Regions from separate parts of the Burkholderia anthinoferrum genome, predicted to be linked through region 2. Evidence: riboswitches for the same ligand, from Rfam matches in the RefSeq annotation. Region 2 holds a riboswitch; the other holds the start of a gene.
The links. A riboswitch is a leader RNA that binds a small molecule or an ion and turns the genes downstream of it on or off. The one in region 2 is predicted to bind manganese.
Positions count from the first base shown of each region.

Region 1: linked by a shared signal. The riboswitch ahead of C5F75_RS14080 (TMEM165/GDT1 family protein) and the one ahead of C5F75_RS29215 (sodium:calcium antiporter) in region 2 are both predicted to bind manganese.

Region 1 is NZ_LFZP01000041.1:171,319-176,699, forward strand. Features, by position in the region: gene xdhC (xanthine dehydrogenase accessory protein XdhC) at 1-170, shown strand, start outside; gene C5F75_RS14060 (adenosine deaminase) at 189-1,214, shown strand; gene C5F75_RS14065 (hypothetical protein) at 1,242-1,586, shown strand; gene guaD (guanine deaminase) at 1,583-2,902, shown strand; yybP-ykoY riboswitch at 3,037-3,158, shown strand; gene C5F75_RS14080 (TMEM165/GDT1 family protein) at 3,253-3,825, shown strand; gene C5F75_RS14085 (DUF4136 domain-containing protein) at 3,876-4,586, opposite strand; gene pepN (aminopeptidase N) at 4,774-5,381, shown strand, end outside.
Region 2 is NZ_LFZP01000060.1:59,110-64,490, reverse strand. Features, by position in the region: gene C5F75_RS29225 (efflux RND transporter permease subunit) at 1-2,157, shown strand, start outside; gene C5F75_RS29220 (copper-binding protein) at 2,154-2,522, shown strand; gene C5F75_RS29215 (sodium:calcium antiporter) at 2,617-3,627, opposite strand; yybP-ykoY riboswitch at 3,692-3,865, opposite strand; gene C5F75_RS29210 (metal/formaldehyde-sensitive transcriptional repressor) at 3,981-4,256, shown strand; gene dmeF (CDF family Co(II)/Ni(II) efflux transporter DmeF) at 4,269-5,276, shown strand; gene C5F75_RS29200 (DUF1289 domain-containing protein) at 5,279-5,381, shown strand, end outside.

The sequences.
Region 1 (5,381 bases), on a different contig from region 2:
GGCTCGCGGCGATCGGCATCGACCCGGCCCAGGTCGCGCGGATGCGCTGCCCGATCGGTGTCGAAGGCATCGTCGACAAGGCGCCCGAAGTGATCGCGATCTCGGTGGCCGCGCAGTTGCTGCAGGCCGTCGAGGCGAATGCGGCCGCGCAAGCTTCCCCTACCTACTGACCGACCAAGAACGACGCCATGACCCCGACATTCAAGGACAAGATTGCCCGCGCGCCGAAAGCGGAGCTGCATATCCATATCGAAGGCTCGCTCGAGCCCGAACTGATCTTCGCGCTCGCGCAGCGCAACGGCGTGAAGCTCGCGTACGATTCGATCGATGCGCTGCGCGCCGCGTACGCGTTCACCGACCTGCAGTCGTTCCTCGACATCTACTACGCCGGCGCGAGCGTGCTGCTCACCGAGCAGGATTTCCACGACATGACGGCCGCGTACTGCGAGCGTGCGCTCGCCGACAACGTCGTCCATACCGAGCTGTTCTTCGACCCGCAGACACACACCGAGCGGGGCGTGCCGATCGAGACGGTCGTGGCGGGCATCGAGCGCGCACTCGCCGATGCCGAGCGACGCGGGCTGTCGAGCAAGCTGATCCTGTGCTTCCTGCGCCACCTGTCCGAAGCGGACGCGCTCGCGACGTTCGAATCCGCGTTGCCGCTGTTCGAGCGCTATCGCCATCGGCTGATCGGCGTCGGCCTCGATTCGTCCGAGCTCGGCCATCCGCCGGCGAAGTTCGCTCGCGTGTTCGACAAGGCGCGCGCGCTCGGGCTGAAGCTCGTCGCGCATGCGGGCGAGGAAGGTCCGCCCGCGTACATCTACGAAGCGCTCGACGTGCTGAAGGTCGACCGGATCGACCACGGCGTGCGCAGCATCGAGGACGCAGCACTCGTCGAGCGCCTCGCGAAAACGCGCACGGCACTCACCGTCTGCCCGCTGTCGAACCTGAAGCTGTGCGTGTTCGACGACATGACGAAGCACACGCTGAAGGCACTGCTCGACCGCGGCGTGGCGGTGACGATCAACTCCGACGATCCGGCCTATTTCGGCGGCTACGTCAACGAAAACTACTTCGCGACGGCCGAAGGGCTGCAACTGACGGATGCCGAAGTCCATGCGGTGATCCGCAACGGCTTCGAGGCGTCGTTCATCGAACCGGCGCAGCGCGACGCACTGTACGCGCGCCTCGACGCGTACTGGCAGGCCGCGTGACGGCCCGCATCGAGGCCCGCTAGACAGATGAAACACGGCAACGGCATCCGCTTCGCGTTTCCCCGTTCGGCCTCGCGCCGGGCCGGCCGCCTGCGTGCTCGCGAAGCGACGGCGCGGCGCGTCGTCGCCCGCATGCGCGCTCCGTCGTGGCTTGCCGTACCGTTCGCCGCCGCACCGGTTGCGCGCGCAACGGCCGCGAGGTGCGCGGGCAACCACGCGCTGGCGGCTTCGGCCGCCACGTTCGCCCGCGCCATCGCCGCCGGTCGTGGCGCACGCAGCATGCTGCCGCTCGCGCAGCACCGCGCCGCCCCCGTGCGGTGTCGACCGTTTTCTTCTGTTCGCCTTACCTTGATGCAGGACCCTTCGTCATGACGCAAACCGCTTTCCGTTCCCAACTGCTGACCTTCAACGGCGACCCGGCGCAATCGAGCCAGGCCGCGAACTACGAGACCGACGGGCTCCTGATCGTCGACGACGGCAAGGTCGTCGCGGCCGGCCCGTATGCGCCGCTCGCGGCGACGCTCGCGCGCGATGCGGCGGTCCACGACCTGCGCGACAAGCTGATCGTGCCCGGCTTCATCGACACGCACATCCACTATCCGCAGACGGACATGATCGCGTCGCCGGCGCCGGGCCTGTTGCCGTGGCTCGACAAGTACACGTTTCCGACCGAGCGCCGGTTCGGCGACCCCGAGCATGCGCGCGAAGTCGCCGACTTCTTCGTCGACGAACTGCTCGCGTGCGGCACCACGAGCGCGCTCGTCTACTGCACGGTGCACAAGCAGTCGGCCGATGCACTGTTCGCGGCGAGCGACGCGCGCGACCTGCGGATGATCGCGGGGAAGGTGCTGATGGATCGCAACTGCCCCGAATTCCTGCGCGACACCGCGCAGTCGGGCTACGACGACAGCGCCGAGCTGATCGGCCGCTGGCACGGCAAGGGCCGCCAGATGTACGCGCTCACGCCGCGCTTCGCGCCGACGTCGACCGAGGCGCAGCTCGAGGCGTGCGGCGAACTCGCGCGCCGCCATCCGGACGTGTTCGTGCAAAGCCACGTCGCGGAAAACGTCGACGAGGTGAAATGGGCGGCCGAGCTGTTCCCCGGCCACCGCAGCTATCTCGACATCTACGACCGCTACGGGCTGCTGCGTCCGCGCGCGGTGTACGGCCATTGCATCCACCTCGACGACGAGGATCGCCGCCGGATGGCCGAGACGCGCACCGTCGTCGCGCACTGCCCGACGTCGAACTTCTTCCTCGGCAGCGGCCTGTTCGATTTCGACAAGGCCGGCGAATACGACGTGCCCGTCACGCTCGCGACTGACGTCGGCGGCGGTACGTCGTTCTCGATGCTGCAGACGATGAACGAGGCGCACAAGGTCGCGCGGCTGTCGGGCCACCACCTGAGCGCCACGCGGATGTTCTGGCTCGCGACGGCCGGCGCCGCGCAGGCGCTCGACCTCGCCGACACGGTCGGCACGCTCGCGCCGCGCACCGAGGCCGACTTCGTCGTGCTCGATCCGCAGGCGACGCCGCTGCTCGCGCGCCGCACGAAGCGCGCGGATTCGCTCGAGGAACTGCTGTTCGCGTTCGCGCTGCTCGGCGACGACCGCGCGGTGTACCGTACCTATGCGGCCGGCAAACTCGTGCACGAGCGCGGCGCCGCGCGCGGCCCGGCCGCCGCGTAGCGACCCGCGCCGCGCTCCGGCAGGCACGGCCGCTTCGCCGCTTCGCCGTGTCGTCATGCCGGCAGTCGAATGCGGTGCGGCGCGGCGCACCGCGGCCCGGCCGCTTTCCGACGCGCGATGCGCCGTGCTAGAATTCGCCGCTCATTGGGGAGTAGCCGCTCCGCTCGATGTCCCGCGCCCCCGGCGCGCATCGTGACGGAGGCGTCCGTCAACAGACTTGGCCGTTCGGCCATGGCGGGCGCAGCCACGTTGGCCTGGCGAGACCGATGGTTCACTGCGCGCCGCATCAGGGCCCGGCGCGCGGTGGATCGTCGCTCGCTTGCACAACATCGGCCCGTGGAACCCCATACGTGTCTCAAGCCTTCCTGATCTCCACCGGCGCCGTCGCCCTCGCTGAAATCGGCGACAAGACCCAACTGCTTTCCCTCGTTCTGGCCGCGCGCTATCGCAAGCCGGTGCCGATCATTCTCGGCGTACTCGTCGCGACGCTCGTCAACCACGGTTTCGCCGGTGCGTTCGGCGAATGGCTGGGCGTGCTCGTCACGCCGTCGATCATGCGCTGGGCGCTCGCGTTCTCGTTCATCGCGATGGGCTTGTGGATCCTGGTGCCGGACAAGCTCGACGAGGACGAAGCCCATGCGACCCGCTCGCGGCTCGGCGTGTTCGGCGCGACGCTGGTGGCGTTCTTTCTCGCGGAAATGGGCGACAAGACGCAGATCGCGACCGTCGCGCTGGCCGCGCGCTTCCAGGATTACATCGGCGTCGTGGCCGGCACGACGTTCGGGATGATGCTCGCCAATGTGCCGGCGATCCTGCTCGGCGACCGCTTCGCGCACAGCCTGCCGACGAAGCTCGTGCACGGGATCGCGGCCGTGCTGTTCGTCGTGCTCGGCGCGCTGGCGCTGTTCGGCATCGGAATCTGAAAGGAATCGGGCCGGCGCGGCCGGGCAGCCGCGCCGACGCGGATGCCGCGCTACTTTGCGACGGCCGCGCCCGAGGCCGGCGCCGCCGGCACCGCGCGCTCGTTGGCGGCCGGCGCCGCCGGCCCGCCACGCTTGTCGACCGGCAGCCGGACCGTACGGACCGCACCGTTCGACAACGGGAAATCGGCGAGCGCGCTGCGCGCGAGGAACGGCATCGCGTACAGCAGCGTGCCGTTGTCGCCGGTCGTGCGCGCGGTCACGTTGTAGACCTCCTTGCCCGTCGCGCGCTCGGTGATACGGATGCCGAGCACGTAGTCGAAGACCTGGTACGTTTGCGCGACGTAGCCGGCCGGCATCGGCCCCCAGGGCCCCCACGGGCCCCAGGGGCTCCACGGACCGCCTCGCCAGTACGGCCCCGGCCCCATGAACCACGGGTCATAGTAGACCGGCTGCGGCACCGTCACGAGATCGCTGCCGACCGAATAGGTCAGCCCGACGAGATAGCGTGCCTGCGACTGCGGGACCTGCCGGAACGCATACGCGGACAATTCGTTCGCGACGATCGGCTCGTAGGTCGACTGCTCGATGCTGTTCTTCTGCGCGTCCGTGCGCGTGAACGCATAGGTGCGGGTCGCGTCGCTGCCGCTCCAGTCGGAGAAGGCCGTGACCCGGGTGGTCACGTAGCTGGTGCAGCCGGTCAGCAGCGCGACGCACAGCACCGCCGCCCAGCCCGCACCGCGAAAAATCCATTCGCGTTTCATGTTGATCCTCGTCGATCCGTCACCCGTTCGTCGCACCGCGCGAACGACAACGGGATGTCGATAATACGCGGACTGCCGGAAGCGGTAAAAAGTTCGCCCGACACGCCGCCGCAAGCCTTTGTACAATGACCCGGTTCGCCTGGCCCGCGCGACGGGCCCGTCCCCCACTCCACCGATCTCGACGACCATGTCCGACAACGCCTCCTCCACCGTGATCCGCCGCGCCGACTACACGCCGCCGGCCTTCCTCATCGATTCCGTCGCACTCGAATTCGATCTCGCCCCGGCCCGCACGATCGTCAGGAATACGATGCGCGTGCGCCGCAATCCGGACGCCGCGCCCGCGCCGCACCTGGAGCTGATGGGCGAGGCGCTCGAATTCCTCGGCGCGCGGCTGGATGGCGCGCCGCACGGCGCGGTGCGCGCGCACGAACACGGGCTGACGGTCGAGAACGTGCCCGACGCCTTCGAGCTGACGCTCGAAAGCGCGTGCGCGCCCGACCAGAATACGACGCTGTCCGGCCTCTACGTGTCGAGCGGCAACTTCTTCACGCAGTGCGAAGCCGAGGGCTTTCGCCGCATCACCTACTTCCTCGACCGCCCCGACGTGATGGCGTCGTACACCGTCACGCTGCGCGCCGACAAGGCCGCATACCCGGTGCTGCTGTCGAACGGCAACCTCGTCGATTCGGGCGACCTGCCCGACGGCCGCCACTTCGCGAAGTGGGAAGACCCGTTCCGCAAGCCGAGCTACCTGTTCGCGCTCGTCGCCGGCAAGCTCGTCGCGATCGAGGA
Region 2 (5,381 bases):
GTCGTCTGCGCGGTGTTCCTGTTCCATCTGCGCAGCGCGCTGGTCGCGATCCTGTCGCTGCCGCTCGGCGTATTGGCCGCGTTCATCGTGATGCGCTATCAGGGCGTGAACGCGAACCTGATGTCGCTCGGCGGGATCGCGATCGCGATCGGCGCGATGATCGACGCGGCGATCGTGATGATCGAGAACGCGCACAAGCATCTGGAAGCGTACGACCGCGCGCATCCCGGCGAGCCGATCACGGCCGCGCGCCGCTGGGAACTCGTCGCGGCCTCGGCCGCGGAGGTGGGGCCCGCGCTGTTCTTCTCGCTGCTGATCATCACGCTGTCGTTCGTTCCAGTGTTTTCGCTGGAAGGGCAGGAGGGCAAACTGTTCGCGCCGCTGGCGTTCACGAAGACCTATACGATCGCGGCCGCCGCGGGGCTGTCGGTGACGCTGGTGCCGGTGCTGATGGGCTATCTGGTGCGCGGCCGCATTCCGCCCGAGCACGCGAACCCGATCAACCGCGTGCTGATCCGCCTGTACCGGCCGCTGCTCGACGCGACGCTGCGGCGCCCGTGGGCCGCGATCGGCGTCGCGGTCGTCGCGCTCGTGGTGACGGCCGTGCCGTTGTCGCGCCTCGGCGGCGAATTCATGCCGCCGCTCGACGAAGGCGATCTGCTGTACATGCCGACCGCGCTGCCGGGCATCTCGGCCGACAAGGCGAGCGAGCTGCTGCAGCAGACCGACCGGCTGATCAAGACCGTGCCCGAGGTCGACACGGTGTTCGGCAAGTCGGGCCGCGCCGATACGGCGACCGACCCGGCGCCGCTCGAGATGTTCGAGACGACGATCCGCTTCAAGCCGCGCAGCGCGTGGCGGCCGGGCATGACGCCGGAGAAGCTGATCGACGAACTCGACCGGACGGTGAAGGTGCCGGGCCTGTCGAACGTGTGGGTGCCGCCGATCCGCAACCGGCTCGACATGCTGTCCACCGGGATCAAGACGCCGGTCGGCGTGAAGATTTCCGGGCCGGACCTCGCGGGGATCGACGCGATCGCGACGCAGGTCGAGGCCGCCGTGAAGCGCGTGCCGGGCGTGACGTCCGCGCTCGCGGAGCGGCTGAACGGCGGCCGCTACATCGACGTCGACATCGACCGGCTCGCCGCCGCGCGTTACGGGCTGTCGGTGGCCGATATCCAGTCGGTCGTGTCGTCGGCGATCGGCGGCGAGGACGTCGGCGAAGTGATCGCGGGACGCGAGCGCTTCCCGATCAACATCCGCTATCCGCGCGAGATCCGCGATTCGCTCGAGAACCTGCGGCAGTTGCCGATCGTCACCGCGCGCGGCGCGCAGATCCGCCTCGGCGACGTCGCGCGTATCGCGATCGCCGACGGGCCGCCGATGATCCGCAGCGAGAACGCGCGGCTGTCCGGCTACGTGTACGTCGATCTCCGCGGTACCGACCTCAGCACGGCCGTGCGCGCGATGCAGCAGACCGTCGCGCGGCAGGTTGCGTTGCCGCCCGGCTATTCGATCGCATGGTCGGGGCAGTTCGAGTATCTCGAACGCGCGGCGGCGACGCTGCGCACCGTCGTGCCCGTCACGCTCGTCGTGATCTTCGTGCTGCTGTTCGTCACGTTCGAGTCGGCGGCCGACGCGCTGCTGCTGATGTCGACGGTGCCGTTCGCGCTGGTCGGCGGGTTCTGGCTCGTGTGGGCGCTCGGCCATGCGGTGTCCGTCGCGACGTCGGTGGGTTTCATCGCGCTGGCGGGCGTGGCCGCGGAATTCGGCGTCGTGATGCTGCTGTACCTGAAGGGTGCGCTGCAGCGCCGGCTCGACGCAGGCGAACCGCCGACCGATGCGTTGCTGCTCGATGCGATCCGCGAAGGCGCGGTGCTGCGCGTGCGGCCGAAGGCGATGACGGTCGCCGTCGTGCTCGCCGGGCTCGTGCCGATCATGATCGGCCACGGCGCCGGTTCCGAAGTCATGCAGCGGATCGCCGCGCCGATGGTCGGCGGCATGGTCACGGCGCCGCTGCTGTCGATGTTCGTCATTCCCGCCGCGTGGCTTCTGCTTCAGCGCCGTCGTGCGCGAAGCGCGGGCCGCGCGCGGCATTCCGATGCAGTTCCTTCCGGCACGAACGTGCCATCCCTTCCCACCGGAGAATCACGATGAAGATGAATCAACTGATCGCCACTGCAACCGCTGTCGTCGCGCTGACCGCTTTCGCGGTACCGGCGTCCGCCGCCGGCGACATGTCGGGCATGGACATGCCCGGCATGAAGATGTCGTCGGGCGGCGCGACGGATTCGAACGCCGCGCTGACCGACGCCGAAGTGAAGAAGGTCGATGCCGCGAGCGGCAAGATCACGCTGAAGCACGGCGCGCTGGAGAATGTCGGGATGCCGCCGATGACGATGGCGTTCAAGGCTAAGGATGCGGCGATGCTCGCGCACGCGCGTGCGGGCGACAAGGTCAAGGTGCGGATCGAGAAGGTCGACGGCACGTTGACGATCGTCAAGCTCGTCAAGGCTTCCTGAGCGTCCGGATGCGGATGGCGCCGCCGCCCGCGACCGGCGCCATGAAACGCGCCGCGCCGACGTGTCCGTCGGCCGGCGCGCCCGCCCGGCGCATTCAGCGCGTGAGCGTCAGCACCAGATATCCCGCATAACCGGCACCGTTCGCCAGCAGCGCCCAGATCGCAAGCCCGCGCGTGCGCGCGTTGATGCGCAGCCACGCGGCCGCGGCGAGCGTGATGATCACGCCGGTCAGCACTTCGGGGCGCGGCTCCCACGGCGTCAGCATGATGCCGATCGCGGGCAGCAGCGTGCCCTGGAACACCATCGCGCCGGTGATGTTGCCGAACGCGAGCGTGTCCTTCCCGCGGCGGATCCACAGCACGCTGTTGACTTTCTCCGGCAGTTCCGTCGCGATCGGCACGATGATCAGCGACAGCAGCAGCGCCGAGATGCCGAGCGCATGCGACACGCCTTCCACGCCGTGGATGAAGCCCTTCGCGCCGCCGACCAGCAGCGCGACGCCGATCAGCAGTTGCAGCACGATCGTCGCCAGGTTGGCCGGCAGACCGACGCGCGACAGGAACATCGCGTGCGGCGCCTCGGTGCCATGCCCGGCATCGACGAGCCCGGTCGACGCGCGCAACGTCAGCACGACGTACATCACGTAGAGGCCGACCAGCATCGCGGCGAGCAGCGCGCGCACGGCCCAGTTGTGATGCGGGACGAACATCGCGGCGGCCGCCAGCGAGAACGCGGCGAGGAAGGTGTTCATGTCGCGCGCGAAGCCCGTGCGTTCGGGCGCGAGCGTGCCGCGCAGCCCGCGCGAGCGGATCACGGCGAGCGTCATCAGGAACGTGGTGAGCGTCGCGAGCATCAGCGGCGCGCCCAGGATCGCGCCGACGCCGATCTCCTCGTTCACGGCCTGGTTCGATGTGCCGCCGGCCAGCGCGAGCAGCGGCACCATCGTTTCGGGCAGCGCGGTGCCGACGGCCGCGAACAGCGAGCCGGTCACGCCTTCGGAAATCTTCAGGCGTTCGCCGAGATGTTCGAGCGCATTGGTGAAGAGTTCGGCCGCGACGAGGATGACGATCAGCATGAACGCCAGTTCGACGAACATGAACGTCATGCGGCACCTCCGCAGGCAGCGGTGGCGTGGGGGAGGTGAGCAGGGAGGGACATGGGGACTCCGTGGTCGGACGCTGACGAACCATGACACATCCGCCGCCGTCCGACCAGGAACGACGCGACGTGCCGATGGTCTCGCCAGGCCGATCAGGCTGAACGCGCCACGGCCGCAGGCCGAGTGTGTTGACGCGTTCGCTTTCCGGCGGACGGAAAGCAGGCTACTCCCCAAAGACGGAAATCAGTCTAGCCGAGCGGTTTTCCTTCGACAAGCCTTCGTCTCGAAAAATATACCCCTCCACCCTATAGGGTCAGCCTTCCGGATATATACTCCCCTACCCTATACCGGAGCCGCCGATGAGTCATACCGTTCGCGAAAAACAGAAGCTGCTGAACCGCGTGCGCCGTATCAAGGGGCAGGTCGAGGCGATCGAGCGGGCGCTGGAAGAAGAGCGCGGCTGCAACGACGTGCTGCAATTGATCACGAGTTGCCGCGGCGCGATGAACGGCTTGCTGGCCGTCGTGCTGGAAGACCACATCCGGTCGCATCTCGTCGATGCGGACACGGCCGACGCGCACGAGGGCAGCGCGACCGAGCAACTGATCGACGTCGTGCACAGCTATTTCAAGTAACCGGGCCGGAACATGAACGAATTCAATGGCTCGCCGGCCGGCGGTGCGCACAGCCACGCGTTTCTGGGCGCCGCGCACACGCGCAATGAGCGAAAGACGTGGATGGTCATCGGCCTGTGCACGGCGATGATGATCGCCGAGATCGTCGGCGGCACGTTGTTCGGCTCGCTCGCGCTGGTCGCCGACGGGCTGCACATGTCGACGCACGCGGGCGCGATGCTGATCGCCGCGCTGGCCTACACCTATGCGCGCCGGTACGCCGACGATCCGCGCTTCGTGTTCGGCACCGGCAAGCTCGGCGACCTGGCCGGCTTCACGAGCGCGATCGTGCTGGCGATGATTGCGTTGCTGATCGGCTACGAGGCGATCGCGCGCCTGCTGGCGCCGGTGCCGATCCATTTCGACGAAGCGATTCCGATCGCCGTGCTGGGGCTCGCCGTGAACCTCGCCAGCGTGTGGCTGCTGAGCGGCGACCACCATCACGGGCATGGTCACGGCCATCACCACGCGCACGCGCATGACCACCACGATGACCATGACCACGACGACCACGCGCACCATGATCGCGGTTCGCACTCGGCCGCGCATCGCGACCACAACATCCGGTCGGCCTACGTTCACGTGATCGCCGACGCGGCCGTGTCGGTGCTGGCGATCGTCGGCCTGCTGCTCGCGCGTGCGTTCGGATGGGGCTGGATGGACCCGCTCGCGGGCATCGTCGGCGCGCTGGTGATCGCCAACTGGTCGTACGGGCTGATGCGCGATACGGGCGAGATCCTGCTCGACGTCAACGTCGATCGCCCGCTGACGGACAACGTGCGTCGCGCGATCGAGGCGCTCGGCGACACGGTCAACGATCTCCATGTGTGGCGCGTGGGCCCCGGGCACATGAGTGCGATCGTGTCGGTCGAATCGGGCGACGCCGCGCGCGATGCGCGTTTCTACCATGCGCTGCTCGCGGGCTTCGACGGCATGTCGCACGTGACGGTCGAAGTGATGACACCTGCGAAGGCGGCCTGATCGTGGCCGTGAAATCGCCGTGTATCGACCTGTGCGCGTTCGACGGCCGCACGGGTTTTTGTGTCGGCTGCCTGCGCACGCGCGACGAGGCGCGCGACTGGAAGA